One region of the Flavobacterium sp. N1736 genome, then DNA from elsewhere that is predicted to be linked to it. Evidence: riboswitches for the same ligand, from Rfam matches in the RefSeq annotation. Region 1 holds a riboswitch; the other holds the start of a gene.

Region 1 (16,167 bases):
TTAACTTTTGATTCTGAATTCCCCAAACAGTTCCGTCTTTTGCCTGAACAACGGAATGAAATGCACCCGAAATAGTTTTTACCAACGTATTTGTATTTGGATCAATTACCAAAATTCCGGCAGTTTGTTTTACGGCAAATACATATTGAGACGTACGAATCATATTCCCTATTTGTCCGGAATACTGGCTTCCGCCGCCAGTTCCTGTTATAAGATTTCCTACTTTCATATTGGCAATATCAAATAGATAAACTCCGTTTGAAGCACCAATATAACCTGTGTTTTCATTAACGCCTATAAAAGAACGTCCGTCACCGCCGCCGATATTATCAAATCCGGCAATTTTTTCCATGTTTTGTGCATTGGCAACAACCAATCTTCCACCGGGAGTATAATTGGTGTCTCCGCCGTCTTTTGCCTGTTTTGAAATAAAATAAAATTTATCTCCGTAAATGGTTCCGTATTGTGTAGTTGCCCCAAATGCCTGACTACTATTTGCAGTACTGTAAACTCTGTAATTAACAGTACCATCATTATTAACAAAATTCACAGATCCGTTTGTGTGACCAAACCATTCTTCATTTACCATAAAAAATCCGCTGGTAAATACTGTTGCTGCTGCATAAGGCGTTACAGGCGTAAATGTTTCTACAATTGGAGATTCTTCAAATGCCAGATTATAATTCCAAACATCCCAGGAACCGTTTTCTAAAACACGGCTGCTTGCTCCCCAGCCCGAATAACCAAAATCGTCATTAGCAGGATCTTTTACCCAATACGACCAATATCCGTTATTTAACCAGCCTGATTGCCAATGATCATCAGTATCTATAGCTGTGTAATTGTCAAAATCGTAAGCAGTTGTATTAACAATACCATTTACCGGATAATACGGATACGTTACGTTTGCATCTTTATAAAGTCCGTTTGTGTTTGCACCATCCAAATCAAAACCTAATCCGCCAATTGCAGTTCCTAAACCACCCGGCACATTTTGATAAAGCAACGAAAAAAGGCGATGATCTGCTTGTAATATTGCTTTCATCATATCTTCGCCGGTTGCTACACCATCCCATCTAAAACCCCAGATTAAAGCATCAGAAGTTTTGCCGTCATTCCATTGTACAGCAAACGCCGCCTGATTAGAACCTGTACCAACCCAATACTCAATATCATCAAAAGTTGTGGTATTTGCCTTTTTATGCTGCTGATTTTTAGCCGTTTTTTGGTAAATATCATCCCTAAAAATGCCTTGTACTTTTACTTGTGCATTCGTAAAAAATGCAAAAAGTAACATCAATATTAAAAAGTAATTTTTTTTCATAATTATATTTAATTTAAAATTCTATAGTTTTTTATTAGTTAAGGTATAAGTCGTATGCTCCGGCTACTTCTGTAGAAACTTCTCCCAGCCAGCCTGCTTCCTGATTGGTTGCTGTATAAATTTTAACGAAATCTATTCCGGGAAGTTTTACGTAATTTCCGTTTTTATCTACCGCCCAGGCGATATCAATATTCGAAGCTTCGTCGTTATTTGGCGCATTATCTGCATAACCAAAATCAAGCGATTTGCCTACCCAATAATTTCCGGTACCGCTTTGATCGTAAAAATTTCCTTCAAGTCTTGTTCCTTTAAGTGTGTATGACGCATCAGCAATCCATAAGGGATAATAACTCTGATCGTGAAAGCCATTTTTTGTTTTGTATCCTGAATTTCCAAGATTATCCTGCCATTTGATATATTCTACATCTATTTGCCAAAAATCTGTTCCTGCAATGGGAGATTTATTAGAGTCTGGTTTGAAATACGTTATGCTGTAATTTTTTACCGTTGTATTTTTAAAATATTCACTTCCGGCAATTTCGTACCATTCATCTTCATCGGGTTTTCCGTTTTTATTTTTGTCGTAAGCCACCAAAATAATTCCGGGTTCACAAGATCCGGCGCGGGCTTCATTGGCTTCAGTTCCCCAAAATGCATTTCCCATAACTTTAAAATCACGTCCGTCCATATTGGGAATCGTATGATCAAAACCAAAAACCACATAACCGCCAAAACCACCTAAGGATATCAACGTGCTATTTGCACCAACAAGCGATTTTTTTGCTGCGCTGATGAGATTAGTTTCTGTATTTCCTGCTACATATTCCGGAATTCCGTTGGTAAACTGACCAATTGCGGGACGAAAATCAAATACATTGGATATGTATTTGCTGTAATTTCCGGGCTCTTTCGTGACATTAATAATCGATTGGTATGTTTTTACGACGCCATTCGTTTCTACTTTTAAAGTGAGCGGATAATTTTTTAAATACGGGCTGATAAAATCCAACTGTGAAGTTTGCGAAATCACAGAATCATGAATGCTCCAGGTAAATTTTGAATTTTCCGGTAAATCTGTAGTGATATTCAGAACCTTAAATCGGTTAATTGTGTAGGTTTCCTGAAGTATTTCTGCCGAATTTTCATTTCCCTGTTCGTCTTCTCTATCCGTTTGACAAGCTATAAATCCGAAAAGAATGAAGAGCATGATGAGTTTTAAAATTTTAAAAGAATTTATTTTCATATTCTAGTTTTTGGTTATAAAAGCGATATGCGCAGGGATATTTCCTGCTGTAGTTTTCCATTTTAATTTGCCTTCGGGTGTAAAACAATAGATGTAACCTGTTACGACATAATTTTGAGCATCGGTGATATAAATCTCTTTCGTTTCGGGATTTACCTGAAGTCCGTACGGAATCATGATTTGTTTATCTGTACCGTCTGTAATGATTTTATTATTGATTATCTTTTTGGTTTTTGTATCTAATATTCCGTAAGTTACCTGATTACTATTGGTTAAATAACTCCAGGAAACACTGTAGAAATAAAGCAAATCGTCGACCAGACAAGTATCTGAAACGGGAATATCAAGCTGCATTTTTTTCTCATCGGTCTGCGTATCGATCACAAAAAGATTGGATGGCGTGGTGTAATAATCGCCTCTGGAACTCACATAAATATCGCCCCGACTGTCAATTTGCATGCTATAAAGATTAATGCCAACGTCTATTTTTTTTGTTTCGGTAAATGTTTCAAGATCAATTACAGATACTGTTCTGTCGTAATTAGGAACTCTGTAACCGCCGGAATTCGCCACATACAATTTTCCGTTATGCACCACCATTTGTTCGGGCTGATAACCCACTTTTACTTTTCGTTTGATTTCTAATGTTGTGGTATCGATTTCGGCAACAAAGCCAATTTCTGCATTGGGATCAATGGCAACGGGACCTGAATAAGAACTTACATAGGCTTTATCTTTATAAAAAGCAACATAGCGACAATTTGGAATATCTATTTTTTTGATGCGTTTTGCAGTCCATTTGTCTATAACTTCAACCTTGTTTGAACAGTTTATTACTGCATACACTTTGTTGCCGTATATTTTTATATCGTTGCCAACATCGCCTAATTCTTTTACAACTGTTGGGTTGCGTTCTGAGTAAATATCGGTTGTATAGTTTCCTGTTCTGTAATTAAAAACATCAATGCTTGCCCTGTTCATTCCCATATTTCCCTCGTTTAGAAGATAAAAACCTTCTATATTGCCGTCACTTCTTGGCGCGGCAACACTTTTATCCGTAGCCGGAAAAATGGTTTCTTCTTCTCTGCAGGAAATAAAAGAAACGGCTATAAACAGACCCAATATTAATTTTGTTGTTCTCTTTTTCATAGCGCAATACTGATTATAAATTTTAACGTACGCCCCGGCATCGGATAATTGTATATCACTTCGTATTGCTGATTGAGTACATTGTTGAGTTCTATCGTGCCTTTTAAGGCGTAATGATGTATGGCAAATGATTTTTGTACGGATAAATCATGCGTGTACCAAGGCTGTACTTCGTTTATCCTGATGTTGTTTACGTTGCCGTTGTATCTTTTTCCTACGTAAATGAAACTGTAGTTAAAATTCCAGGTTTGATAATTGGCATTTAAAATTCCTGATCCGCTGTGCCACGGTGTATACGGTATCTGATCGCCGTAGGAAGACAATTCCAGACCGCCGAATTTTGTATAATCCCTGCTTTCAGAATAGGTGTAGGTTAGATTGGCAGCGAGGATTAATTTGTCAATATGCATTCCCATAATAATAACAGATTCTATTCCCTGCCCTTTTACCTGCCCCATATTGGTCATCATCCAGCGAAATAAATTTCCTGTTGGAGCGGCAATTATTTTGTCTTTGGTATTGGTATAATAACCATCAACCTGAATGGAGAATTTGTCAAAAAAGCTTTCTTTAAAAGGTAAATTATAGGTAAAACCAATATCATATTGGTTCATATATTCGGGTTTCAAAGTACTCGAACCAACCATTGTATAATATAAATCATTAAAAGTGGGCATTCTGAAAATACGTTTTGCAAATGCTCTTAGTGTAAAATCATAGGCTTTAAACGGTGTATAACCCAGAAATAAAGCCGGAGTAAATTCTGTTTTATCGGGCGCTTTTGCATTATTTCGTACTTCTTCCTGAACGTGCGTACCTACAACGCTGCCCAAAACTTTAAATCCGCCAAGCCTGTACGAACTTGCCAGCGAAAATAATGCGGTATAACGCTGTGGATATGAAAACAGCGTTTGTATGCCTTTTCTCGTGGCATTTAATCTGTTGTATTGAAAATCTGTAGCAAGTGAAATATCCCATGAAGGCAAAATGCTGTACATATTTACTGCCGATACATAATATTCCTGCTGGTAATAACTATCGTCTGATTGTGCGCCTTCGGTTACGGTTTCGCCAAGTACATTTGTAGTATCTCTGGCGACATAATGCGTATAATCGTAAGCATATTTTGCTTTTGCCTGAAATTTATATTTAGCTGTAAAGTCTTTTATGAATGTGCCTTGCGAGAAAAAATTCTTGTCATATTGCCTAAAACCGTCCGAAAATTTATTTTCGACAATGGCGCCCGGCGCTCCTCTTTCTGAGTCATAATAATACACTTTGGCATCCCAGGAACCGTTATTTATTTTTCCGTAAAGTCCGGATTCTACTCGCAGTGCTTCAATATCGCTATTGTGTCTTGTTGCTGTGGTATCGTAAGCGATTGTTCCGTCTAAATTGTTTCTTTTATATCTGAATTTATATTGTCCGTTCGATTTAATATATTCAGAACTTACGCTCATGCTAACCTTGTCGCTTAATTTTTGTTCCCATCTAAAAGAAGGATCAAAATAATTGATTGACATTGTTTTAAACCGAACTAATACATTTGTTTTTTTATCACCTTTAAAAACAGGTCGTTTTGTTCTTAAATAAATAGTTGAAGCCGCCGCAAAATCTTTTGCCGACTGAAAAATTTCACTTTTCTGTCCGTTATACAGGGTAAGAGATTCCATATCGTCCAGAGAATATTTGCCTAAATCGGTAACTCCGTTTTGTGCATTTCCCAATTGTATGCCATCGTAAAAAACACCCACGTGATGCGTGCCCATATTACGTACATCAACCGTTTTAAGTCCGCCAAGACCGCCATAATCTTTAATTTGAGTTCCTGCAAAATAACGAAGCGCATCGGCAACATTATGGCTGGCGAGATTCTCCAGCAATTCTCCGGAAAGGCTTTGTACGGGAATTACTTCCTGATAAGGTTTTCCTTTTAAAATTACTTCTTTTAAAACCCGTAAACTATCATTAGATACTTGAGAATGAAGCAAAAACGGAACAAACAATATAAAAATGAAAAATGCTTTTTTTGTATTATACATCACTTATTTATTAAATAAACTTCGGGATGTAATCAAAAAGCAATAAGAGAGAATCCCGCCATGAGGCAGGTTCGTTTATTGTTGTTCAACTTTATTCCACGAAAGTCTTAAACTATGTGATTATGGCAGGTCTCCTGACTTGTTCTATCTTTAAACAGCCTTCTCATCCGCAGCGGGACAATGGCATTAGTAACGTTTAAAGACTTGTATAGAACTTACAGTAGCGGGTCTGTTCAGGATTTACACCTGATTCCCTTTTAACTGTTTTTCTCTTATATTTTAAGAAAAAAACAGACCAAAATCTAGCGCAAATATATAACTATCTTTATAAAAATAAATGCGAATGCATGTATTTACATTTATCTATTGGGTTTAAAATGGCTAAATGTCTTTAAAAATGATTGCACAATGCCACAGATTAAAGGATTTAAAAGATTAAAAAAAAATCCCATTTCATAGCGAAATGGGATTTTATTCAGTCTCTGTTTTCATCAGATTTATTATTTATAAAATGCTGAAACAAAACTATTTTTTAGGCGTTGGAGCATCGCTTTTAGAATCCGGATCACTTTCCTGATTACCTTCATTTACTCTTGTTGTACCTCGCGTTCCTGAATTTAGTGATGTGCTGTCTCCTGCTTTTATTGCATCAGAATCTGTTCTTACTGTAGTTCCGGTAGCCGAATTGGTCTTACAGGAAAATGACAATACCAGTAACATAACAATTACCAGCAATTTTGAGTTTAATATCGTTTTCATAATTACATTTTTTAAAGTTTATATAATACTTCTCAAATTTAATTATACTAACAGCGTATCCGTTTCAAGATTTTAATTATTTATTACACAATTAAATGTAAATCAGTATTTTACATTCATTAAACTGTGAGCAACAAACGATGACAAAAATGATTATCAGTTAAATATTTTATCAAGCTCAATAATCGTAGTTCCCTTCAGAAGTACTTTTGGCGACTTTGCTAATTTCTGAGCCAAAATATATGTTGGCATTGGTTTGAATTTTTTAAACAAACCTATTGCATTGGCGACATTTAGAATTTTTGCCGAAATTTTTTCACCAAATCGATCTGTATCAGGTCTTAAAAGCAAACCGGGCCTGAAAATAATATATTGCTCAAAATGAAGTTCGGCGATTTGATCTTCGAGTTTTCCTTTAATTTGAGAATAATAGACATTGCTTTTTGCAGAAGCACCATAAGAAGATAACAGGACAAAAGACGAAACTCCATTTTCTTTGGCTGCTTTGGCAAATCCTGCGGGAATCTCAAAATCGATCTTCCATTGATTTTCTTTCGAACCTGCTGTTTTAAGGGTTGTTCCTAAACAAGAGAAAATAACATCGCCAACAATTAACTCTTTGTAATTGTCTATTTTAGAGAAATCGACAATTTGCTCTGTTAGTTTTGGATGTGATTTTCCGGTTGGTCGTCTCACAAAAATCACTACAGATTCATACTCTTTGTCTGCTAAAAGTTCATCAACAAGAAGTTCTCCCGTTGCGCCAGTTGCACCAATAACTAATGCTTTCATATTTTTAATTTTTTAAATAATAATTTCTAATAAAATTTCAGACCAATTAATAAACGGGATCGATATTAAAATCGACGGTATAAAGTTTCATAGGCAACGCTTTTCCTCTTAAAAGTATTTCGCCCTGATGTTTATACGTTACAGGCAAATTTTCGGGCAAAACTTCTTTCATCGCTTCTGAAACTACAAAATCATGGTTAAAATCATTGCATTTACATTGAATTCTTGATGTTGTATTGAGAAGATCGCCGTGATAGACAATTTCCTTTTTTACTTTTCCTACCCAGGTTGTAACGGCGTTTCCGATGTGCATTCCGGCTTTAAATTTCGGAATTCTGTTGTAGGTTTTCAAATAATATTCTTGTCTTTTGTTAATGCATTGCTTCAAAAGATAAAAACAATACAGACAACGCTGCTCTTTTAAACCTGTTGCCGTTTTCCAGGTCAGAATAATTTCATCTCCGGCATATTGATAGACTTCGGCACGTGAAGCCAGAATTGCATCGGTAAAATCGTTGAATAAATCCTGTAATAATTTACTATACAATATATCGCCCAATTCTTCTGCCATTGTTGTGGATGATTTTACATCGACAAACATAAAAATTCGCTCTTCCTGCATAGGACGATGATAGCGTCCGGTAAAATAATTGGAAAAAAATCTGTTGCTTAAAAGACTGCTTATTTCTAAAAATAGAATTAAAAAAATAGATGCAGCCAATGAAAACACAAAGTCCTCAAAAAGACGAATCCTGATATACTTACTTAAAGCTTCCTGATAACTAAAATGTCCTAAAACTTCGGCAAATACAAGTACAAAAAAAAGCAAAAATAATAAGATGCAAATACTATAAATAAGTGCTTTTAAGATTGTACTTACTATAAAGGAATAAGTGTTTAGTCTGATAAGTATTTTCTCAAAAGTAATCACAATAAAACTGATGGAAACTCCAATAATTGTACCCGGTAAAAGCCTTAAATGTTCATAATCTGCTCCGGCATTGCTAATTTTAGTGTAAAACAAACCTATTATAGCGCCAGCAATAATTGCTTTAAAAATCAGATTGTATTTTTGATAAAAAGGTATCTTCGGCAATTCCATATTGGGTTATATTGATTGAATTTAAAGCTACTTTTTCATAATTTATTTGAAATAATAAATAAAAAAACACTATTCTAATCAAAAGTAATACAGAATATTAAGTATAAAAAATTAATTAATAACAATATCCAAATTAAATTTACAGCTCTGAAATGAGGCTAATTTCAATAATAACAAGCGGTAAAAGAAAAATTTCGATGACCGCTTGTAAAAATTTAAACTGTTGCAGGCTCTTTATAAGTTTTCCAATCTGTATAACCATGCGTACCTAATCCGTAATGCAAATCACGATTTGGCGGAGTCAAATCCCAGTTGTTTTGCAAACGTTCCACTAAATCCGGATTAGAAATAAAAGGCTCGCCAAATCCCGCAATATCAATTGTTCCGGCATCGATAAGCTGTTCTGATTTTTCTTTGTCCATACCGCCTGCAAGAATGATTACACCATCATACCACGAACGAAAACGTTCTATAAAACCATCAGGCAAAGCATGACTTCCTTTTGAAAGCTGATCCATTAAATGGATATAGACTATATTTCTTTTCTTTAATTCTTTGGCTAAATATCGATATGTTGCTTCTATTTCGTGATAATGAGGCAAATCTCCCAAACCTCCGTATGGCGTTAATCGAATACCTGTTTTTTCGTTACCGACAGCTTCAATTACTGCATCAACAATTTCCAGTAAAAATCTGGAACGGTTTTCAATATTCCCGCCATATTGATCGGTACGATTGTTTACAAAAGGATTTAAAAATTGTTCGACCAAATAACCATTTGCACCATGAATTTCTACGCCGTCAAAACCTGCTTCAATGGCATTTTTAGCTGCATTGACAAAATCGTTTATAACATCTTTCACTTCACTTGTAGATAATGCTTTAGGCTTTGATGCCGGAACAAAACCTTCAACTCCGTTTTCATTATATCCCCAAGCCGAAGTATTGTTTGCCTGAATATCTGACGGACCAACCGGAGCAATTCCGTTTGGCTGGTTTGATGTGTGAGAAACTCTTCCTACGTGCCATAATTGAGAAAATATTGTGCTGTCTTTTTTGTGTACGGCAGCTGTTACTTTTTTCCAGCCTTCAACTTGTTCCGGCGTATATAATCCGGGAATGTAAAGTACTCCTTTTGCTGTTGCAGAAATTGCTGTTCCTTCTGTAATAATTAAGCCTGCACCTGCTCGCTGTTTGTAATATTGTGCGTTATTCTCGTTTGGAATCCCGTCTTCATTTCGTGCTCTTGTCATTGGTGCCATAGAAATACGATTTTTTAGTTGTAAAAAACCAATTTGTGCGGGCTTAAAAATATCTGTTTTCATAATCTATTTTAACTTGTAATTATTGTATTGTTTTTTAATCGTTGTACTTATTTTAAACACATAGAAACATAGATTTTTTTTAATTAAAAAAAGCGTTTCACTTGTATTAACAAACATAGAACTATGTGTTTGAGGTGTTTTTATGATTTGATAGTGAAGAAAAATCTTCTTCACTATCAAAATCTATTTTTGTTTTCCTGTAAAGGATTACTACTTATTTTTTAATCAACCAGCTTTCAACGGCTCTTGAAAAATCGGCTACATCAATTGGGTGTCTGCTTGTAATAATGTTTCCATCGGTTACAACCGTGTCTTCAATTACTGTTCCTCCGGCATTTTTCAAATCTGACTGGATGTTCCAGTATCCTGTTAATTTTCTTCCTTTTAAGATATCTGCAGATGCCAAAACCACCGGAGCGTGACATATCGCTGCGATCAGTTTTCCTGATTTATTAAAGTCCTGAATGAATTTAATTACATCTTTGTCATAACGAAGATTATCAGGATTCCAGGCTCCACCGGGAATAAATACGGCATCATAATCACCCACTTTTATCTGATCTGCTGTTTTGTCAAATTTTATCCATCCAACCGGCTGTAAGTATTGAATTGCCATTACGTGCGTTTTTGCCATTTCAGGAAATGCAAGCCCGTATCTTTCCGGAGCCGGATTGTATTTAGGCGCAACGATTTCTACTTCTGCTCCTAATTTTTTAAAATACCAAACCGGACCTGTTAATTCGATTTCTTCAAAACCGTCTGCTACAAGAACTGCAATTTTCTTTCCTTTTAGAACTGTTTTGTCTTGTACCGGAGTAAAAAAGAACGCTTTTAAAGCTTCGTTTCCTGGTGCATTTAATAATTTTGTTACGGGCATATTTACCACTGCCGATTGAGTAGATAATTGATTTACAACTTCTAACTCGTTACTGTAATTTGTTTTCATTTCTTTCGTTTTTACTTTTACCTGAGATTCTACATTTAATATTGCAAATACACTTAGAATACTTGCTGCGATAATTTGTTTACTTGTTTTCATTTTTTTTAAGATTTAATATTAATAGTTGTGGTTAAAATTTGATGTTGTTATTCGCGGGTAAGCGGTGCAAATTCTATCAGATTGTGAATTCCATCCTGAAACGGCTGTTTTTTTATACTCGTATTCAGGTAATCAATCACGGGCTGAATAGGCGGAAAATTCAGATGATACTGGAATGCATCGTTGCTTCTAAATTTCTCGAAAGTCACAAACTGTGTACTATCATCGTTTAATTGCGATAATTGATAAGTTACTACGCCGGGTTCGCTTCTAAACTGAGGCATTGCCGTGTGATAGACATTTTTAAAGTTTTCTTCGGTACCCGGTTTTGCATCTACAAAAAGCATAATGGTTAACTGTTTGTCTTCTGTTTTACTGGTTTTGCGCCATTCTTGTTTTGAAAGCGGCTCTAAATCTTGTACGTAGATTACTTTTTCAGGTTTAACTAATGCCGTTTTTTCTAATGTATTTATGGCTTTAGCTTTTGAATTGGTTTTGAATTTATTGAACTCATTTTGATTTGTCCAACGTTCAAACAACCAAATTACCGTCTGATTATCTTGTTCGAAATAAGCTTCTGACATAATATTGCTGTCTTTCGAAAGAGATTCTAAAACATAGCCACTAAGTGCTTTTTGAAATTTCTCCTGAAATTCCTTTTTTACTTCATAACGTGTAATTACTGCTGTCATTTTCTGATTTTTAAGTTCTTGAACAGAAGTTTTATTTAAAGATTTAGTTGAATTTTGTGCTGCTGCAAATGTGCTGCACAATGCAAATAGCGCTGTAAAAAAATGCATAGCTATTTGAGAAACTGAGCTTGTTTTTGCTGTCATAACGTATTGATTTTAATAGTGATTTATTGCTTTTCAGAAAAAACATTACTTTTAAGTTTGTAATGCTTTAAGATGTACCAAAATTATTACCAAATGCATCCTCAGGGCAAGGAAGCAAATCACTAAAAAAGTGTGATTTAGACCACTTTATAGAGTTAGTGATTTATTATTATTTTTCTAAATTACTCATTTTCAGTTTATTTACCAATTTTTAGAAGTAAATCTGATACAGTTTTTGGTTGTGCCAAAAACGGAGAATGACTTGTATTTATCTGAAACACCGTTTTTATTCCGGCAGCCGCTATCATTTGATCCTGAAGTTTTGGAGAAATTACTTTGTCTTTTGTTGTTTTGATATACACTTTTTCTACACTTCCAAAATTTTCATTTGTCAATACCGCTTTATCACCAAAAGGAATCGCCGGTTCAGTACGATAATTATCAACTACACTTTGCTTTGCGCTTGTATTACCGTCACTGATAAAAAGATTCGTTAAATCAGTCGCTTTTACATCAAGCGTTAAATGATCTGCAGATTCTATAAGTGAAGGCCCTAAAATCGAATCAGGATCCGTCATTGCCAGATCGCCAATTGATTGTCCTGATTTTGGCAGGAAAGCACCAATATAAACCAGTTTGCTAATTTTTGACGGAACGCTTTCTGCAACAGCCGTTACAACCATACCGCCCATACTGTGACCTACCAAAATAACTTTGCCATCTACTTTTGAAAGTTCGCTGATTACTTTGTCGCGATACGCATTGATCGACAGGTTTTGCGGAGGTGTTTTATCCGTTCCGTGTCCCGGAAGTTCGATAACAATCACGCGATTTCCGTTTTTAATTAAATCTGCTTTTACCTCGTTCCAAACATAAGGCGCCTGCCACGCACCGTGAACAAGAACATAAGTTTGTGATGTAGTGTTGTTGTTTTCTTCATTATTCGTACATGATGCAAATAATGAAAACGTTGAAAACACAAATACTCCTGTGAGTATTTTAGAAATTGTTTTTTTCATTGTATTAAGTTTTAAATTTTTGTGCCTACTTTTTTTGACGGTGTTCGGCTTTTCCGTATTTCTTAAATTATTTGTCTTTATTATTGATTTTTAAATCGTTGTGCTTATTCAACACATAGAAACATAGCTATGTTTGTTTAAACAAGTGAAACGTCTTTGAGCAATTACAAAATCTATGTTTCTATGTGTTAAACAATTATGCTCAACAGTGTGTTGAAATATTTATGCTCAACAATCTTTTTTTTATTCTTTTAAAAGAAAATTATCCGGTGCAGGAATATCAAATCCGTTTAAAATCAACGCAATAAGACTATAACCGCCAATTAAAAAGTATAATTCTGCAACACCATCCTGACCCAGAAGATTCACGGCATGTTTATACGTTGAATCCGGAATAATTTTGCCGTTAACCAAGGCATATGCGATATTGTGGGCGATAATTTCCTTTTCATCTAATCCGTTTGGATGTCCGCCAGCAGCAAGTATTGCGATCGTATTTTGCGGAATTCCAAATGTTTCGGCCATAATTTCATGAGCATACAATTCGAAACGAGCGCCATAAAATCCGCCAACGGTTAAAATAACCACTTCACGCAAGGCTTTTGGAAGTGTTGCCTGAGTATCCAGCGTTCTTAAAAAGCTTAAAGCCGGCACACCAAATTGAGGATAATGCAACATCGGAATAAAAGGTCCGAGCAATGCGCCATTTGCATCGAGCATATTGACCTGACTCTGGCTATTGCCAATAAGGTTTGCAATTTCATCGTGTACAAATCGTAATTCTCCGCTAAGTTTTTCCGGTTGTAATGGGTTGATTCGCATGGTTTCTGTTTTTAAATGTTTTTAAAATCTCCTGTAAATTGTCCGTCGATAAGAATAAAAGCGATTCGGCAATTTTTGCCTGATCTGTTTGCCCAAGCATGATTAGTTCCTGCCTGAATCACTATGTCTCCGGCTTTAACTACTGTTTCTGCTCGATCAAGAATCATGGTGATTTCGCCTTCAAGTACAATTCCGTAATCAAGCGTTTCAGTTCTGTGCATTAATGGATGCGGCGCTCCTTTATGAGAAGTTGAGGCGCTTTCGTCTCCCATATCCTTAAATTTAGCCGATGCATCTGCGTCTGAAAGATTTCTGATTTCTTCACCTTCAGGCGGAAAATCAATTACTCTTATACGTGTTCCGTTTTTTGGCGGCGGTAACACTAAACTTTTTTCATCTGTTTCATCTGGCTGAGAATGAATTAATGCCGGAGTTTCTAAAGTGTGCCAAACTTCAAAAAACGTTGGGCCTCCGGGTCCGCCTATAAGTTGAGATAATGTTGGCGGAGCATCAGATACAATAATTGCTTTTCCATCTGTATCGTGACCTGTCACAATACGTCTAAATGTTTTTTGTGATTCCATGATTTCTTATTTTTAATTGTTTTTTTTATTTCTAAATACAAAAACTCCTAAATAATGAAACAGTAAACCTGTTCCCCATGCTGCGGTTTGCCATAAAGGCCATAAATATGTTTTGTCTGTAAAAAACCATATTGTCCAAATGATCGGAATGGTTAATACATATACTAATAAGTGAATTCTGAAACCTTTTTTGGGATTGATTTGAGCAACTTTGTACTCGTTTTCTAAATGTCTCATGATGTTGATTTTTAATGGTTTGAATTATTTTTATTTAAGTTGTTTTCCTAATTGTTCTACTTTTTTTAACCACTTATTTCGTTGGCTTTCAGTTGATTTTCTTATAAAACCAAAAGTGGAAAATTTGATAGGGTCAAATCCTACGTAACCAAAAACAATGTCTTTAAGGATTTGATATTGTGATGCGCGATAGATTATGTAAAACCACCATTTTGGCGTATCCATTGTAACAAGAAGTCTTAAACTTTTGCCTTTTAAAAGTTTTTCGGGGAAGATTTTTCCTGAATGATGTTTGAATGCGAAGTCCGGCAGAAAAATTCTGTCTATAAATCCTTTGGTAACGGCAGGCATAAAACCCCACCAGTTTGGATAAGACAAAACAACATGATCTGCCCACTGGATAAGTTCCTGTGAATGGATTAAATCGTCTTCGAGTTGTAATGTTTCTCCGTTTTTATATCCATCAGCAAGATTTACATTAAAATCAAGTTCAGAGATATAAATCGTTTTACAGTTTGCACCTGTAGTTTCAACTCCTTTTCTGTAAGCGTCTAATAATGCATTACAAAAAGAATTTTGAGAAGGATGCCCAAGTATAAGTAAGATATTCGTTTTCATTGCAGTTCATTTAATTTGACACTGCAAAGATTTTAAATATTAGAGAGGTGTTCCTGACACAAAAGTGTCAAAAATTACTTATGGGCTAATTTTTGGCGAATTCTTGTAAGTGATTGTCTCTCAATGCCAAGAAAACTGCAAAGATGAGAAATAGATATTCTGTTAAACAGCGCTGCATGTCCTTTTATGAAGTCAAGATAACGTTCTTCGGCAGTTTGAAATATGAAGCTTTCGATTCGTGCCTGCTGCCTTTTTAAAATTTCTTCGGCAACCAAACGTCCGTATTTTTCAAAACCCGGTAAATTTTCATAAATCCATTGCAGGTTTTCGTATGAGATACAAACTAAAGTCGTTGGTTCTAAGCACTGTATATTATATTTACTGGGTTGTCGCGTGATAAAAGCAGGATAATGCGTGGCATAATCACCTTCGGTATAAAAACCAACTGTGATTTCGTTTCCTTCTTTATCTACAAAAGAAGACCGCACTAATCCGTTTGCTATAAAACCAATTGCTTTTTGGACTTTACCAAATTGAAGAAAAAAGTCCTTTCTATTTAAATTTTCAATGGTAACTCTGGCTGCAAACTGCAAAAGTTCATCATCTGTTATATCAGGACAAATTTTCCTAACCGATTTTAAAAAAATATCAGTTCCAGTTTCCATATTGATGTTATTTAAGAATATAGTTTTGAAATCTCTTTAACAAAAATAAAGAAAATACATTATAGTCATGGCGACCTGAAAAAATTCACAGCTAAAAAATTAAACATAAAATCCGATTCCTTTGTACTCGTTTTTCCATAAATCCATATATTTACGTTTTTAGTTGGTAAATTAATTCATAAGAATATCGAATCTTATCGCGTTAAGCCAAATAATTTTAAGCAGTCAAGATGGAAAATCACACCGTATCAATAACATCGTTACCTCTGGGTGATAATCCGATACCGAACAATATAATAAAGAAAGCCGATTTACTACCGGATCCGGAATCGCGTTTGGACTCTATGGAAATGAAAGAAAAACCTCTGGGTGACACTGCTATTCCGTTTAGAGATTTGACAGATGTGGCCAGTAAAAAAGAAAGCATTGCCCGAATTATTGACAAACTGGATGTTGAAAATAGTATTCGATATCAAAAAACCATCGAAGATACGTATTGCAATGTGTACTCTTATGATTACTGCTATTTCTCTAAAGTTTATCTTCCAACAGTTTGGTGGAAACCCGAATTTCTAGAAAAAGTTTTACAAGGACAGGAAATAGAAGCTGTT
Region 2 (16,167 bases), 1.7 Mb from region 1:
TTTTGTGGTTGGCGAAGCTAAAAGGCAAATTGGGTTGAAGAAAGTTTAATCGTTTATTTGTTTAAATGTTTAATCGCACTTATAATCCGATTTCCTGCAAGGTTTTTTTAACCTTGTAGGTATAACTAGATTTTCATTTGAATACTTAAAAAATACCTACAAGGTTTTGAAAACCTTGCAGGATCGCTTAAACAAATAAACGATTAACCGATTCAACATTTTAACTAATTACAAACTTCCCTTTTTCTGCATCAAAAACAATATGTTCATCTTTGAATAAAGTTGCAAAACTTCCTTTTGAAATTAAATTACAAGGTTCATCCTGAACAACCATTTCCGGTGTCATAATAATCATTTCATCACTTAACTGAATCGCCAAATCAATATCGTGTGTCGAAAACAAAATACATTTTTGGGTTTCCTCAGTTAGTTTTTTCAGCAATTTAAATAACGAAACTTTGTGTAATAAATCAAGATGCGTTGTAGGTTCGTCCAGAATAATAAGCGGTGTATCCTGCGCCAAAGCTCTGGCAATTAAAACTTTTTGCAATTGTCCGTCGCTAATTTCGTAATGTCTTTTTGCAGCTAAATGTTCGATTTGAGTCAATTGCATTGCTTCGTGAACTTTCTCAATATCTGTTTCTGTTAAAGTTCCAATCCAATTTGTATAAGGCTGTCTTCCTAAAGCAACGAGTTCAAAAACAGAAAGATTGCTTGGCGGTAATTTTTCGGTTAAAACCAAACTTAGATTTTGAGCTAATTCTAATGGTTTATACGTATTTATATTTTTATTATTTAGAAAAACATTTCCTGATAACGGCTGTTGAATTCCCGTAATGGTTCTTAATAATGTTGATTTCCCAATTCCGTTGGCACCAATCAAAGCAATAAGTTTTCCTGAAAATAAATTCAAATTTAGATTTTCAGCAATAGTCACAGTTGCTTTCTTGGACTTATAGCCAATGTTTAAATTTGAAGTTTTTAAAATATTTATCATTTTTAAAAGTTGCTGAGATACTAAGTTGCTAAGTTTTTTTTGCCACAGATTATAAGATTGAATTGATTTTATAATCTGTGAGAATTTGTGTAATCTGTGGCAGATAAATTTACTGAAAATTTCTTTTTCGCATTAATAGCCAAACTACAACCGGCGCACCAATTATAGACGTAATTGCATTAATTGGCAACGTGGTTTCTAATCCCGGTAATTGAGAAGCGATATCGCAAAACAACATAATTATTCCGCCATAAAAAAGCGTGCTCCAATATAAAACTGCGTGATTACTCGTTTGAAAAGTCAGCTTTGCAATATGCGGAACCGCCAAACCTATAAAAGCAATAGGGCCGGTAAAAGCCGTTATACTTCCTGCCAGAATACTTGTTGCAAATATGATAATTAGCTGTGCTTTTTTATAATTCAAACCCATGCTTTTAGCATAATTTTCACCTAAAAGTAATGCGTTTAAAGGTTTGATGCTTCCTGCACTTAAAAGCAAACCAAAACCCACACAAACTGCCAAAACAGAAATCGATGTCCAGGAAAGATTACCAAGACTTCCTAATGACCAAAAGGTAAATTTTTGTAATTGTTCTGCTGAACTAAAATAGGTTAAAACGCCCACAATGGCGCTTGTAAAACTGCCAAACATAAGTCCGACAATTAAAATAGCCATTGTATTTCGCAATCGCTGCGCTACAAGCAAAACCAATAATAAAACCGAAACACTCCCTAATGTTGATGCAAGGACGATTCCGTATGGTGATAGTAAAATAGTTTTTAAAAATACCGGCAAAAATCCTGCGCCCAAAATAACAATGGCAACCGCTAAAATTGCTCCGGATGTTAAACCTAAAACATCTGGACCTGCTAACGGATTCCTGAATAATGTCTGCATGAGCAAACCGCTTATCGATAATCCCACGCCAACCAAAAAGGCTGTTATCGCTTTTGGCAAACGATAGTTAATGATAATATATTCCCAGGTTGATTTACTGGCCTGACCGCCTGTTAAACTGGTGTAAACTTCTTTGAACGGAATGGTAATGGAGCCCAAACTTATGTCCAGAAAAAACATAAATAAAAGTGCTAAACCAAGTACAGAAAACAGGATTATATTGCGCTTTGAATTTATCAATTAATTTAATTTAGAGGCGAAAGTAAACTCATAACTTGGCAATAAATCAGGATGAAAAATCTTAATGAAATCTTTCAGCACTAAATCCGGACGGCTTGGTGCCAATTCGTAATAAACTGTTCCGCCGGTTGCTCCAAATTTGCCTTCAAAAGTGTATACATTTTTTGAAGTAAAAGCGTCAAATTGTGTATAATGCGGATTGCTTTTCCCGAATTCGTCTAACGTTTTAAACGAACCTGAAGCGATCCAGAAATTAGCCGTTTTGGCTTTAACCAGTACTTTTTCAAAAGACAAACCTTCGCTTCCTGTTCCTTTTAAATCTGCCCATAAATAATTGGCGTGAGCATCATTCATAAATTGTGCAACCCAGCTATTTCCTTTTGCTACATACCAAACATCTTCGTACATAGAGCCATATAAAACTGTTGAAGCGGCAGGTTTATCAGCCACTAATTTTTTCGCCTGATTGTAGCTTTCAACAATTTTATCAAACAATTCCTTTGCTTTGTCTTCTTTACCAAATAAGGCTCCGTAAAGTTTAATCCATTCTGCTTTTCCAAGAGGTGATTGTTCCATCCAATCAGCCTGAATAAAAACATTTAAACCGCTTTTTTTCAAATTATCCAACATTGCATTGTTGTTGTCAACACCAAAAGTAACAATCAAATCCGGTGATAATTCTATTAATTGTTCAATATTTAATTTTTCGTTTTGTCCTACATTTTTAACTAAACCTTTATCGATCAGGGCTCTTGTTCTTTCTGAAGAAATATAATCGGTGTGGGGAAAACCAACTAATTTATCTTCAACATCAAGCATTTCCAAAAACGGAATATTTGTTGTCGATGTTACAACAACAGATTCTAAAGGCACTTTTATAGTGGTATATTTTTGCAGACTATCCGGTACTTTAGCTTCTTTTTCTTTTAAAATATAAGTGAATTTTGCATTTGCATCCGGCCAGGGATCTGTAACTGTAACGACAGAATAACCGTCGTGTTTTACAATCGAAAGTCCCGAAGCAAACTCGATACTATTTTGTGGAATTTCAGATTTTACAAGCTCTGTTGTTTCATTTTTTTTACATCCAACCAGAAGAAAAAAAGATAAAACAAAAATAAATTTAGAGAATAAATGTTTCATATTGTAGGTCATATTGCTTTTAGAGACTCTGTATCGCTATTTTTCAGCATCATCATCAGTGATTTCAGATGATATGATTTGATAATTGCGTTTTCAATAACGACAAAGGTAGCGTAATTTATAAATTTTTTATTTACCTTTATTCTTACAAAAACCAAATTTATCTTTTACCTTATATATGAATACCACAAAAACCAAAATTTGCTCTAGTTGCGACTCTGGATTTAGTTGCGGAGATATTTCTGTTGAAAACAAATGTTGGTGTAATGAGTACCCTCCTATTTTCAATCTTTCTGAAGGAGGCGATTGCCTTTGTCCTTCGTGTTTTAAAGAAGCTTGTATGGACAAAATTGATGCGTATATAGAAACAATGACGCCTCAAAAAGCACTCCAAAATAAAGCCTTATCTTTACCAAAAACCGAAAAACTAATTGAAGATATTGATTATTATATCGAAAATGGCAATTATGTTTTTACAGCCTGGTTTCATCTAAAAAGAGGAACTTGCTGCGAAAACAAATGTCGGCATTGCCCTTATCAATAATTGTTAATTATAAATTGTACTTTACTTCTTAAAAATTCAATTGGTCTTTTGCGTTAGGGATAGAAACGATATCCTTTTATTTTTTTTCTTTAAAAAAATAAAAGATATAGTGGATAGCCCGACCGTAGGGAACGCCATTATAATTCATAACTCAAAACTCAAAATTAAAAATTAAAAATGATTTACTTAATTACCGGCGGCGAACGATCAGGAAAAAGCAGTTATGCACAAAGTTTGGCTTTGCAGCTTTCAAATTCTCCAATTTATGTTGCAACAGCCAGAAAGTGGGACGATGATTTTCAGCATAGAATTAACCGACACAAACAAGAACGTGATGAACGCTGGACTAATATTGAAAATGATAAATATTTTAGCGAACTTGATTTTTCAGGAAAAACAGTATTGATTGATTGCGTTACGCTTTGGCTGACCAACTTTTTTGTTGACACTGATAATGATGTAAACCTTAGTCTGGAAGAAGTAAAAAGGGAATTTCTTTCGATTGCAGATCAGAAGAATGTAACACTGATTATCGTTACAAATGAAATAGGAATGGGCGTTCATGCAGAAACTCATATTGGCAGAAAATTTACAGAATTACAAGGCTGGATGAATCAGTTTCTGGCTTCAAAAGCAGATGAAGTTGTGTTGATGGTTTCCGGAATTCCGGTTAAAATTAAAGGTTAACAATTGCAAAGTTCAATGTCAATTACAAAAATCAATAGCAATTACAAAAATCAATAATAAAGAAATTTCAATAGTAAAATTCCAAAACGCTGCCTTAACTTTACATAACTTCAAATGATACTATTTTAATTTCATTTTCGATTTACTGAAATTAATTTTGAAGCTGATATTGAACTTTGCAATTGATATTGAAAAATTATGAGCTATTTAGATGATATACTAAAATCGCGTCGCGATACCCGACATTTTACAACCGATGAAGTTCCTGATGAAGTTATAGAAAAAGCTTTACAGGCGGGACATTGGGCGCCTTCGGTTGGACTTACGGACGCTACACGATATTATATTATTAAATCGGCCGAAGTAAAATGTGCGATTAAAGATTTGTTTTTGGACTATAATAAAAAAGCAGAAGAATTAACAGATAATCCCGAACAAAAACAGCATTATAAATCACTGAAACTGGAGGCAATTGAAGAAGCACCAATCGGCCTTATTATTGCTTATGACAGATCTGTTTTAAATCAATTTACGATTGGAACTGTTGGCAGTAATGAGGCTGTAAAATTTAGTTCGGTTTGCGCAGCTCAAAATATTTGGCTTTCGCTTACAGAACAAGGATATGGTATGGGATGGGTTTCGATTTTGAATTATTATCAGTTTAAAAAGATACTCAATTTACCTGAAAATATTGAGCCTTTGGGTTATTTCTGCATAGGAAAACCAGCTACAAATTACGATAATCAGCCCATGCTTCAGCAATTGCACTGGAAACAAAAATCAGAAGCTCCGGATTGTACCGAAATCAAAAATGTTTCTGAAAATTATGTTTCTGATCTTCAATTTAAGGATAAAACAGGGGTCGAAAACTCAGATAATTTCAATACCCTTTTGCAGGAAAAAATAGATTCTAAAACCAAACCAATTGGTGCTTTAGGCACTTTAGAAGCTTTGGCTTTTCAGCTAGGAACTGTTTTTGAAACTCTGGAACCAAAAATTATAAACCCAAATATTGTTGTTTTTGCCGCAGATCACGGAATCGCAAATCATGGCGTAAGTGCTTATCCACAAGATGTAACGAGGCAAATGGTTGGTAATTTTCTCGATGGCGGCGCAGCAATTAACATTTTTTGTAAGCAAAACAACATTCAATTATCTATTGTAGATGCAGGCGTCAATTATGATTTTCCGACGAATGCAAATTTAATTAACGCTAAAATCGCCAAAGGAACGCAGTCCTTTCTACATATTCCGGCAATGAGCGAAGAAGAATTACAATTGTGTTTTGAAAAAGGAAAATCTATTGTTGAAGATATTGCAAAAACAGGTTCGAATTGCATCGGTTTTGGTGAAATGGGAATTGGAAATACCTCAACTGCTTCTGTTTTAATGAGTCTCTTAACTGGTTTTTCTCTTGAAGAGTGTGTTGGAAAAGGAACTGGTGTTGAAAATGAAAAACTGATTCAAAAACAGGATATTCTTAAAAAAGCAATCGAAAATTATTCTGGTCAGACCGAATTAATGCAGCAGCTTGCCTATTTTGGCGGTTTTGAAATCATGCAGATTGCCAGCGGAATGCTGACTGCTTTTGAAAACAAAATGATTATTCTGGTAGATGGTTTTATTTGTAGTGTAGCTTTTTTAATTGCATTCAAAATAAATCCCGACATTATAAAAAATGCTGTTTTTTGTCATTGTTCTGCCGAAAAAGCACATCAAAAATTGCTTGATTATTTAAATGTAAAACCCATTTTAAATCTTGATCTTCGTTTGGGCGAAGGAACGGGTTGCGCTATTGCTTTTCCCATTTTAAAATCGGCAGAAGCCTTTTTAAATGAAATGGCGAGTTTTGAAAGTGCCGGTGTTAGTAGGAAGTAACTTTTGTCATTGCGAGGAACGACGCAATCACATTCGCTGAATCCGTTATTAGTGAGATTGCTTCGTTCCTCGCAATGACAAACTAAATTAAAAACACAATCTTAATGAAAAAAGAACTACATATTTTCTTTACCTGTTTAATGTTCTATACCAGAATTCCCTGCCCGAAAAACATCGATCATAATCCTGATTATTTAAATAAAGCCACGAGATATTTTCCTTTTATTGGATGGATTGTTGGCAGTATTTCGTTTTTTGCTTTCTATCTTTTTTCTTTTTTTCTATCAACAGAAACTGCTGTTATTTTAGCAATTATAACGTCTGTATTAACAACCGGAGCTTTTCATGAAGATGGATTTGCTGATGTCTGCGATGGTTTTGGCGGAGGCTGGACTAAAGAAAAAATTCTGACAATTATGAAAGATAGCGCCATTGGTGCTTACGGAGCAATTGGTTTGGTTTTATTGTTTTTATTAAAATTCAAATTACTTTCAGAAGTTATTTTACTTTTTACCGATAACAATTCTCTTTTTCTGATATTTATTTTATTCGTTTCTGCTCATGCTTTGAGTCGGCTGGCTGCAATTTCGATCATATTTACACATGAATATTCAAGGGAAGATGCTTCAAGCAAAAGTAAACCAATTGCGAATAAACACAGTTGGAAAGAAGTTTTTGGCGCTTTTTTCTTTGGATTAATTCCTTTATTGGCACTCTCCTATTTTAACTATAAAATTCTATTTGCTATAATTCCTGTTTTTATAACGCGTTATTTTCTGGCTCGCTATTTTCAAAAATGGATTGATGGTTATACCGGAGATTGTCTTGGCGCTACGCAACAAATTTGTGAGGTTATGTATTATTTAAGTATTCTTTTTTTATGGAAGTTTATCTAATTCGCCATACCGAAACAATTTGCGAAAAAGGAGTCTGTTACGGACAATCGGATGTTTTGATTGCTGAACCATTTGATTTGGTTTTCGAAAACATTATTTCGCAATTACCTGTCGAAGCAATTATTTTCTCAAGTCCGTTAAAACGCTGTACGGTTTTAGCAAAATACATTCAGAATAAAATAAAAACCATTTCTTATAATGAAGATGATCGGCTGAAGGAAATGAACTTTGGTGATTGGGAAATGAAAAACTGGAATACTATTCCGCCTGAACAACTAAATCCGTGGATGGAAGATTTTGTAAATATTCCGGCTTCAAACGGTGAATCTTTTACTGAACTGCATAAAAGAGTTGGAGACTTTTTATCTGATCAAATAGTAAAAAATAAAGACAAGCCTGTTATTATAGTTTCTCACGCCGGAGTAGTTAGAAGTATTTTATGTCATTATAACTCATTGCCTTTAAAAGACGCATTTCAAAATAAAGTTGATTTTGGACAAGTAATAAAAATAGTACTTTAAACATCCTTTTGTTGAAAATTTGATACAAAAAGTGAAACAAATTTGAACATTCGACGATTTTAACTTTATCTTTGCAGGAAATTAAGGTTGTGTTTTATTGAAACACATTAAAAGGGAATCAAGTAAATTCTTGAGCTGTACCCGCAACTGTAAGCTTTATTCTGAAAAGAATGCTTGTTGTTAACTACAAACCACTGCTCGCCCCGCGAGTGGGAAGGTAAACAACAAGACGCGAGCCAGGAGACCTGCCTTTGTAACAAATATCGAACTCTCGGGAAAAAGAGTGTAGAAATTATGACTTTAAAAAAACGTTTTACATTTTGTTTACTATTGCTGTGCCAATTTATTTCGGCGCAAAATGACTCTGTTAATAAACTTAGAGAAGTTATAGTTTCTGATGTTAATCTTAAAAAATACTCCAATTCACAATCAGTTCAGGTTTTAAATGATTCTGTTATCAATAAAAACTCATCTTCTTTAACGTCACTTTTAAATTACAATACTGTTATTTATTTTAAAGAAAATGGTTTAGGAATGACTTCATCACCTTCTTTTAGAGGAACAACGGGTGCGCAAACCGCTGTTATCTGGAACGGAATAAATATCAATTCACAATTTTTAGGTGAGGCCGATTTTAATACTATCGGAACCAGAGATTTTAATTCAATTACTGTAAAAGCCGGTGGAGGAAGCGTTTTATACGGAAGCAGTGCCATTGGAGGAAGTATTCACCTGAATAATGATTTGAGATTTAAAGATGAATTCTCTAATCAGGTATTTTTTAGTTTGGGAAGCTACAATACTTTGAGTGCCAATTACCGCGCTATTGTTTCGTCTAACAAATATAGTTTACAAGTAAATATTTCAAGAAACAGCTCGGATAATGATTTTAAATATCCCGGTAATTCAAATGAAAGAAACATAAATGGTGATTATTATAACACCAGTATGAATACGACTTTTGGCTATAAAATAGACGCTAAAAATACTATAAAAGCATACAGCCAGTTTTACGATTCTGAACGTCATTTTTCTTTGGCTACACCTACAGAGAGCAAAACAAAATATAACGATTTTAACACCCGAAATTTATTAGAATGGGAAAGTCTTTTTAATCGTTTTACTTCAAAATTGAAATTAGCACATATTGGTGAATCATATAAATATTTTCCAAGTATTACTTCAGAATTATTCACTTATGGAAAAGTCGAAACATCGATTATAAAATATGATTTGGCTTTTGATGTAAATGATAAAATTAAACTAAATGCTATTGTCGACTATAGTCGTAATAAAGGTTATGGTTCAAGTATCGATAATGTAAAGCGAGAAGTTGGTTCGGCTAGTTTGTTACTAAGTCATTTAGTAACGGAGAAATGGGATTATAATGCCAGTATTCGCCAGGAAGTAACAGATAATTATGGTAATCCGTTTCTGTTTTCATTTGGAACACGGTATCAGTTTACTGATTTCTATCGTGTGAAATTTAATGCTTCAAAAAATTTCAGAATGCCCACTTATAATGATTTGTTTTGGGAAGGAAGCGGCAATCCTGATCTAAAACCCGAAACTTCATATCAGGCTGAAATTGGCAATGAGTTTTTTATAAAGAATTTTTCTGTTTCTGTAACTGCCTATTATAATGCTATCAAAGACTTATTACGCTGGGTTCCGAGGCAAGGAAGCGGTGATGCGTGGTCTCCTGAAAACACAGACAAAGTAAGAGCTTATGGCGCAGAAGTTTTAGCAGAATGGAAACCAAAAATAGGAAACAACAATTTTACGATTAACGGAACCTATGCTTATACCGTTTCTGAAAGCAAACAATTAATAAAAGGAGAATCTGTTTACAAACAATTAATCTACGTTCCTTACCATAAATTGACAGGATCAGTTTCATACAACTGGAAAAAACTGTCTTCTTATTTTCAATATTTATACAATGGAGAAGTTTACAGCACTCCGTTTAATAATCCTGCTACAAGAGTAAAAGATTATAACATTGGCAATATTGGCGTTGATTATGACTTTGGAAAAAAGAATACATACAAACTTGGCTTTAAAGTCCTTAATGTTTGGAATGAAAACTACCAACCAATCATAAACAGACAAATGCCGGGAAGAAATTACACGATATACATAAACCTTAATTTTTAAATACCATGAAAAGATTGAACAAACTATTTTTAGTAACCATAATAAGCTCGGCATTTTTCGTGTCATGTAGCAACGATGATGACAATACACAAGAAGCCAGAGGCGATTACGAAGGCGGGTTATTTATTGTAAATGAAGGAAATATTAAAAAAGCTAATGGAATCGTTTCGTATTTATCTGATGATTTACAAATCGAAAACAATGTTTTTTCATTAGTAAATTCAGGAAAAGTGACAGGTGATGTACCAGAATCTTTGGGTTTTAATGGAGATTTAGCTTATTTAGTTGTAAATAATTCTAATAAAATTGAAGTAGTAAACAGATATACTTTTAAAAGTGTTGCTACGATTACTGCAAATTTAAACAACCCAAGATTTATTGCTTTTGCAAACGGAAAAGGATACATTACAAACTGGGGAGATCCATTGCTTGACACAGATGATTATGTAGCGGTTCTTGATCTTGCTACAAACGTTGTAAGTGCTACAAAAATTCCTGTAGTTGAAGGTCCTGAAAAAATAATCGAGAATGACGGAAAACTTTATGTAGCTCACAAAGGCGGTTATAATCAGGGAAATTCATTAACTGTAATTAATTCTGCTACCAATACAGTTGTAACAAACATTGTTGTTGGAGACGTTCCTAGTTCATTAGTTAAAGACAACGGAACTTTGTATGTGTTGTGTGATGGAAGACCATTTTATGCAGCACCTGAAACTGCGGGTAAAATTGTAAAAGTAAATCTGAGTAATAATACCATTACATCGACACTTACTTTTCCAGATTTAACTCATCCTGGTTTTATGGATATTAATAACAATAAAATTTATTATACAATTGACAGCAATGTTTATACTACAGCTACAACTGCTGCAACATTGCCTACAATTCAAACATTTAAAGCTGAAAAAGTGACCACCCTATATGGTTTTGCAGTAAAAAATGACAAAATTTATTTGGCTGATGCAGGAAACTATCAAGATCCCGGAAATATTTATATCTATTCTTTAACAGGAACATTTACTAAGGAATTTAGTGTGGGAATAATACCAAACGGTTTTTACTTTAATAATTAATAAAAACAGCTAAAAGAGTATTTCAAAATATTCTTGCAGTAAAATCGAATTATACTTTATTTATTTTTTTATTTTTTTTGGAAAAAAAAGGCTTTCATCACTGAAAGCCTTTTTATTTGTTATTCTATTTTAATGCCCTTAAAAAATCTTTTGGAGCACTCTCTAAATACATTTCGTTTCTTATTCCGTTTATTTTTTTAGAATCACTAAAATAAGGCAGAACCAATTTTTCATCATCCTGAATTCTTTTTGCTGTTGCACCGGTAATTTTAGATATTGCAGTGGCTAAGTATGGCTCGTTTACATCTCCTAAAACACCATAACTTGTTACATACTCTGTCTGCACATACGTTGGCGTTAAACCGCTGGTATAATCACCAAAACCATCTACATTTGAAATTTTTAAAACCAAAGGCTGCATCGCGTATTTATGATTTGGATTAATATTCGTTTTACTCAAATAACTTGGTGAGTCATAAACTGTAAACGAACCAACATTTTTACCTACTGTAACTTCACCAATCTGCACAACCGTGATATAAGGTTTTAATCCATTTATAACCAACTCACTTGCCGATGCCGTATTATCTGTTGTTAAAATATATACTTTCGAAAGGTTTAAACTATTTAAGGCAGGTCCTCCTTCTCCTAGCTCTTTTACAAATTTTATATTTAAGTCATCTAAGTCCTTTGCATTCATTCCTGCCATTAGTTTCAGGTTATATTGCATTTTCGAGAAAACTTTACCCTCAAACTGACCTGTAATCAAACTAGCTAAGCGTGTTGCGCTAGTAACAGAACCTCCCCCATTATATCTTAAATCTAAAACTAAATCTGTAGCGCCTTGTGCTTTTAATTCTCCAAAAGCATCATTTAATCTGTCATCATAACCCGAATAAAAGCCATTATACATTAAATACCCTATTTTATGCCCCCCTGAATTTATTACCTTATTAATTAAAATAGGGTTTTCTTCTAGTGTTGTTTTTGTTAAATTAACAGATTTGCCGTTTAAGACAAAACCTGATTGGGTATAATCAGCAAAATTTAAAGTATAGTTTTCGCTATCCAGTAATAATGTTTCGTAATTTGAAATTGTAAGTTTTGTTCCGTTTACCTGCGTAAAGAAATCACCTCTTTTAATATTTTTAGTTGATGCATCAGAATTAGCAATAATATAACGCACATAACCCACTACGTCATTAGATCCTTCAGAAATTCTGCTAAGCCTAAAATCTACACCATTGTTTTTACTAATTCCGTTTAGTTCCTGTTCTAAAACCGTATAGTCATCAACAATCCAGCTAAAACGGTCAATTGCATTAATTGGATATTTGCTCACCGGTTTATTTAATAAATCTTCAAATAAATCTTCCGGTTTAGAATATCCTCGTAAAAAAGAGTTGAGAGCATCTTGATTGCTAAAACGATCATCTGCCAAATTAGGTACATCAGCTTGCCATAAGTAAAATGCATTCAGCCCTTTCCAGACAAAATCATTTACCTGCAAGTCAGCTGGCGCGGCAACATCATCCTCATCTTCGCAGGATTGCAAAGCAAAGGCTAATAAAAATATTAGCAGGACACTTCTTAATATTGTTTTCATAAAAATACGTTTCGATATTGTATTAACGTAAAAATACTATCTTTAGTTTTAACATTTATAAATTTGTTGCTTTTTTTCAGTAAAAAAATTTCATTACTGCTGTAACAAAAATAATAGTGCCTCGTCTTGACTATATAAACGCTCTAATAATAGTTTGTTTATAAAATGAAAACGATCCTTAATTCATCATTAATATGATCAAAACAGGGAGTTGTCATTAACCAGCCAAAAACCAAAATGAACCAAAAGATGAACCAAGTTGTATTTATAGAATTAATTAATCCTTTTAAAGACAAAGTTTTTCGTCTGGCAAAACGATTACTTACCAGTACCGAAGAAGCTGAAGATGCCACTCAGGAAGTAATGGTTAAATTATGGAGCAAAAAAGACAACTTAGATGCTTATAATAATATTGAAGCTGTAGCGATGACAATGACCAAAAATTATTGTCTGGATCAGTTAAAATCTAAAAGAGCCGGAAATCTTAAAATCGTGCATAACAATTTTACAGATCGTGAGCCGCAATTAGACAAAAAACTGGAAGATATTGATAGTTTAGAATGGGTAGAAAAAATAATGAGCCAGCTGCCGGAACAGCAGCAAATATTAATTCAGTTACGCGATGTTGAACAATATGAATTTGATGAAATTGCGAAAATTGTCGATATGAATGAAACGGCTATACGAGTAGCACTTTCGAGAGCGAGAAAAAAAATTAGAGAATCAATGCTTAATACACACCGTTATGGAATTAAATAAAATAGAAGATATATTAGAAAAATACTTTCAGGGAGAAACTACTATTGCCGAAGAAAATCAATTAAAAGACTATTTTTCTTCACCAAATGTTGCGCAGCATTTAGAGCAGTACAAACCAATGTTTGGTTATTTCTCTCAGGTAAAACAACAAAAATCAACACATGAAATACCACTCCCGAAGTCTCGGGACAAGAAACGAAATGTGGCGTGGTTATCAATTGCAGCTTCTGTTGTTGTTTTACTATCGATTGGAACCTATTTTTATGTAAGCGAAAAAAATACAGCTCCGGTTGTAGCGCAATCAGAATTAGGAACCTATAATGATCCGGAAGAAGCTCTCGCAGCAACGCAAAAAGCTTTGGCCTTATTATCAAACAACGTTAATGTAGGTATTGGAAGTGTACAATACATTAAGGAATATAAACAATCAAAAAATAAAATTTTTAAACAATAAAAACATCAATCAAAATGAAAAATTTAATCATAACACTAGTTTTCGCATTCGTTACCACTACTTTTTATGCACAAAGTGCATTTGACAAGTATGATGGTCAGGACGATGTAACCTCTGTAATTGTAAACAAAAAAATGTTTGATTTAATGAGCAAGGTTAAAGTCGATGCTTCTGATAAGGAAACAGCACAATACATTAATCTGATTAAAAAATTAGACTATTTAAAAGTGTTTACAACTAAAAATCCTAAAATTGAAGCCGACATGAAAGCTTCTGCAGAAAAATATGTAAAAACTGCCGGATTAGAAGAATTAATGAGAATAAATGACGGCGGAAGAAATGTTAGAATATCAGTAAAATCAGGAGCGACAGACTCTCAGGTTAGAGAATTACTGATGTATGTTGACGGTGCTAAAGGCGACGAAACTGTTTTATTATCTTTAACCGGTAATTTTGACATCAACGAAATTTCAGTTCTTACAGATAAGATGCAGCTTCCAGGAGGTTCTGACTTAAAAAAAGCTTCTAAAAGCAAAAAATAATCATGAGAATCAATGTTTTTACCTCAGCCCTTTTAGTATTGCTAACTTTAATAAGTTGTAATTCTGAACCTTCATTGCAAAAATATTTTGTAGAAAATACAGATAATAAAGATTTTATTGCTCTTGATGTTTCGCCTAGTATTTTAAATTTAGAGAAAGCAAAATTATCTGCAGAACAAACAGAAGCTTTAAACTCTTTTGACAAAATGAATATTCTGGCATTTAAAGCAAATGCTACAAACCAGACACAATTTGAAACAGAAAGAGCAAAAGTTAAGGCTATTCTGAAAGATCCAAAATACCAGCAATTAATGAGTTTTGGCTCAGGTAAAGACGGCGCATCTGTAAGTTATGTTGGTACCGATGATAACATTGAAGAGTTTGTTGTTTTTGCCAACAGAAAAGAAAACGGCTTTGCAGTTGTTCGTGTTTTAGGAAAAAACATGAATCCAAACAACATCATGACGTTAATGTCGGTTTTAAAACAATCAAACATTAATATGGAACAATTGAAGCCTTTGCAGCAATTGATTAAACCATAATAGGTCTGGTTTGAAAACTTTATAAACAAAGGATGAGTTAGCTCTCATCCTTTGTCATTTAACAAACTTAAATTTTTTATATTTTTTAAAATATTATATCATCTTTATTATTACGTAAAAATTTATGAAGAACAAATCCGGTAATAATTTTTCCACCACCATGATTATATTCTATTTTGTATATATTAAATGTTGGAGCCATAAAAAAATAAAGTGCTGTTGTTCCAGGTAATTGCGAAGTGTAATAATATCCTAAAATAATTTCATCTGAAGTTTTAGATTTACTTATTGAATGCCCTCCCTTAGAACTAATTGATCGATATAGTGGCACTGTTCCAGGAACTTTCGTCGTATATAAATAACCAACATCACCATCAAAAACATAACCATCTTTGCCAGGAGTTATTTCACAAGCATCTGTTGAGTAGAAAAAATACTCACCTTTTTTATATCTATACATTTTTTTTGTACCTACAGCAACAGGATATAGTGTGCTAATTGCAACATCATCAAAATAACTAAAATCAACATAATCATTTACCGTTGAATGCATTATGGAAGACTTATCTGAAATTGGTGTGCACGGTATTAGGGATCCAAAAGATCCATCCGTATGAGATAGCCCAAAAGTGTGACCAAGTTCATGAGTTATTGTACTAATTCTCTTGGTATCATTTAATTTATTTGCAAAATTAGTATTTATCCTTACCCTCGTTCCTGGTTTACCACCGGAAGGATAATAAGCGTCAGCAATCACGCTTCTATCAGCTAGAGAAACCATAATTATGTTTACAGTTGAAGATGTAGAAGCATTTACAATAGTTATATTTATGCCTGAATTTGTAATATTCCAAGTGTTTATTGCCTTGTTTATTGCAATTCGCCATTCTGATGTAACTTCTGAAGAAATATATACTTGTATTGACGCTGCCATTTCGGGTTTCATAATATTACCATTAAACTGTTGGGTAATTTTATTTGTATTTTTAAAACCAGATTCATTATAACGATCTCTAGCTTGTTGCAAAGGCATTACTACATCTTTATCGATTATAAAAGCATTTTCTTTTGAATCGTAAATAATTTTTTCTATATCCCCATGTAAACTTTCTGCAAGAAAATTTCTTAATAGAATAATTTCATCTGTATATTGTTCTGCAATTGGTTTTTCTTCAATCCCTTTGTTATCATCACTGCTACATTGGATAAAAAATTGTGATAAGCAAA

Evidence for each region. A riboswitch is a leader RNA that binds a small molecule or an ion and turns the genes downstream of it on or off. The one in region 1 is predicted to bind cobalamin.
Region 2: linked by a shared signal. The riboswitch ahead of OLM54_RS11965 (TonB-dependent receptor plug domain-containing protein) and the one ahead of OLM54_RS04925 (TonB-dependent receptor) in region 1 are both predicted to bind cobalamin.

The regions. Positions count from the first base shown of each region.
Region 1 is NZ_CP109994.1:1,114,953-1,131,119, reverse strand. It holds gene OLM54_RS04940 (DUF5074 domain-containing protein) at 1-1,324, opposite strand, end outside; gene OLM54_RS04935 (cell surface protein) at 1,359-2,567, opposite strand; gene OLM54_RS04930 (DUF5074 domain-containing protein) at 2,571-3,716, opposite strand; gene OLM54_RS04925 (TonB-dependent receptor) at 3,713-5,758, opposite strand; cobalamin riboswitch at 5,865-6,073, opposite strand; gene OLM54_RS04920 (hypothetical protein) at 6,284-6,517, opposite strand; gene OLM54_RS04915 (NAD(P)H-binding protein) at 6,674-7,309, opposite strand; gene OLM54_RS04910 (adenylate/guanylate cyclase domain-containing protein) at 7,356-8,411, opposite strand; gene OLM54_RS04905 (alkene reductase) at 8,627-9,736, opposite strand; gene OLM54_RS04900 (DJ-1/PfpI/YhbO family deglycase/protease) at 9,951-10,775, opposite strand; gene OLM54_RS04895 (putative quinol monooxygenase) at 10,823-11,611, opposite strand; gene OLM54_RS04890 (alpha/beta fold hydrolase) at 11,809-12,630, opposite strand; gene OLM54_RS04885 (carboxymuconolactone decarboxylase family protein) at 12,874-13,452, opposite strand; gene OLM54_RS04880 (cupin domain-containing protein) at 13,464-14,036, opposite strand; gene OLM54_RS04875 (2TM domain-containing protein) at 14,049-14,273, opposite strand; gene OLM54_RS04870 (NAD(P)H-dependent oxidoreductase) at 14,304-14,891, opposite strand; gene OLM54_RS04865 (Crp/Fnr family transcriptional regulator) at 14,966-15,556, opposite strand; gene OLM54_RS04860 (hypothetical protein) at 15,787-16,167, shown strand, end outside.
Region 2 is NZ_CP109994.1:2,832,808-2,848,974, forward strand. It holds gene OLM54_RS11920 (tRNA (cytidine(34)-2'-O)-methyltransferase) at 1-49, shown strand, start outside; gene OLM54_RS11925 (ABC transporter ATP-binding protein) at 221-997, opposite strand; gene OLM54_RS11930 (iron ABC transporter permease) at 1,107-2,135, opposite strand; gene OLM54_RS11935 (ABC transporter substrate-binding protein) at 2,136-3,278, opposite strand; gene OLM54_RS11940 (DUF5522 domain-containing protein) at 3,619-3,822, shown strand; gene cobU (bifunctional adenosylcobinamide kinase/adenosylcobinamide-phosphate guanylyltransferase) at 4,000-4,509, shown strand; gene cobT (nicotinate-nucleotide--dimethylbenzimidazole phosphoribosyltransferase) at 4,708-6,387, shown strand; gene OLM54_RS11955 (adenosylcobinamide-GDP ribazoletransferase) at 6,492-7,283, shown strand; gene cobC (alpha-ribazole phosphatase) at 7,268-7,804, shown strand; cobalamin riboswitch at 7,872-8,072, shown strand; gene OLM54_RS11965 (TonB-dependent receptor plug domain-containing protein) at 8,099-9,961, shown strand; gene OLM54_RS11970 (YncE family protein) at 9,967-11,037, shown strand; gene OLM54_RS11975 (S41 family peptidase) at 11,162-12,643, opposite strand; gene OLM54_RS11980 (RNA polymerase sigma factor) at 12,893-13,402, shown strand; gene OLM54_RS11985 (hypothetical protein) at 13,389-13,856, shown strand; gene OLM54_RS11990 (DUF4252 domain-containing protein) at 13,871-14,398, shown strand; gene OLM54_RS11995 (DUF4252 domain-containing protein) at 14,401-14,940, shown strand; gene OLM54_RS12000 (M57 family metalloprotease) at 15,026-16,167, opposite strand, start outside.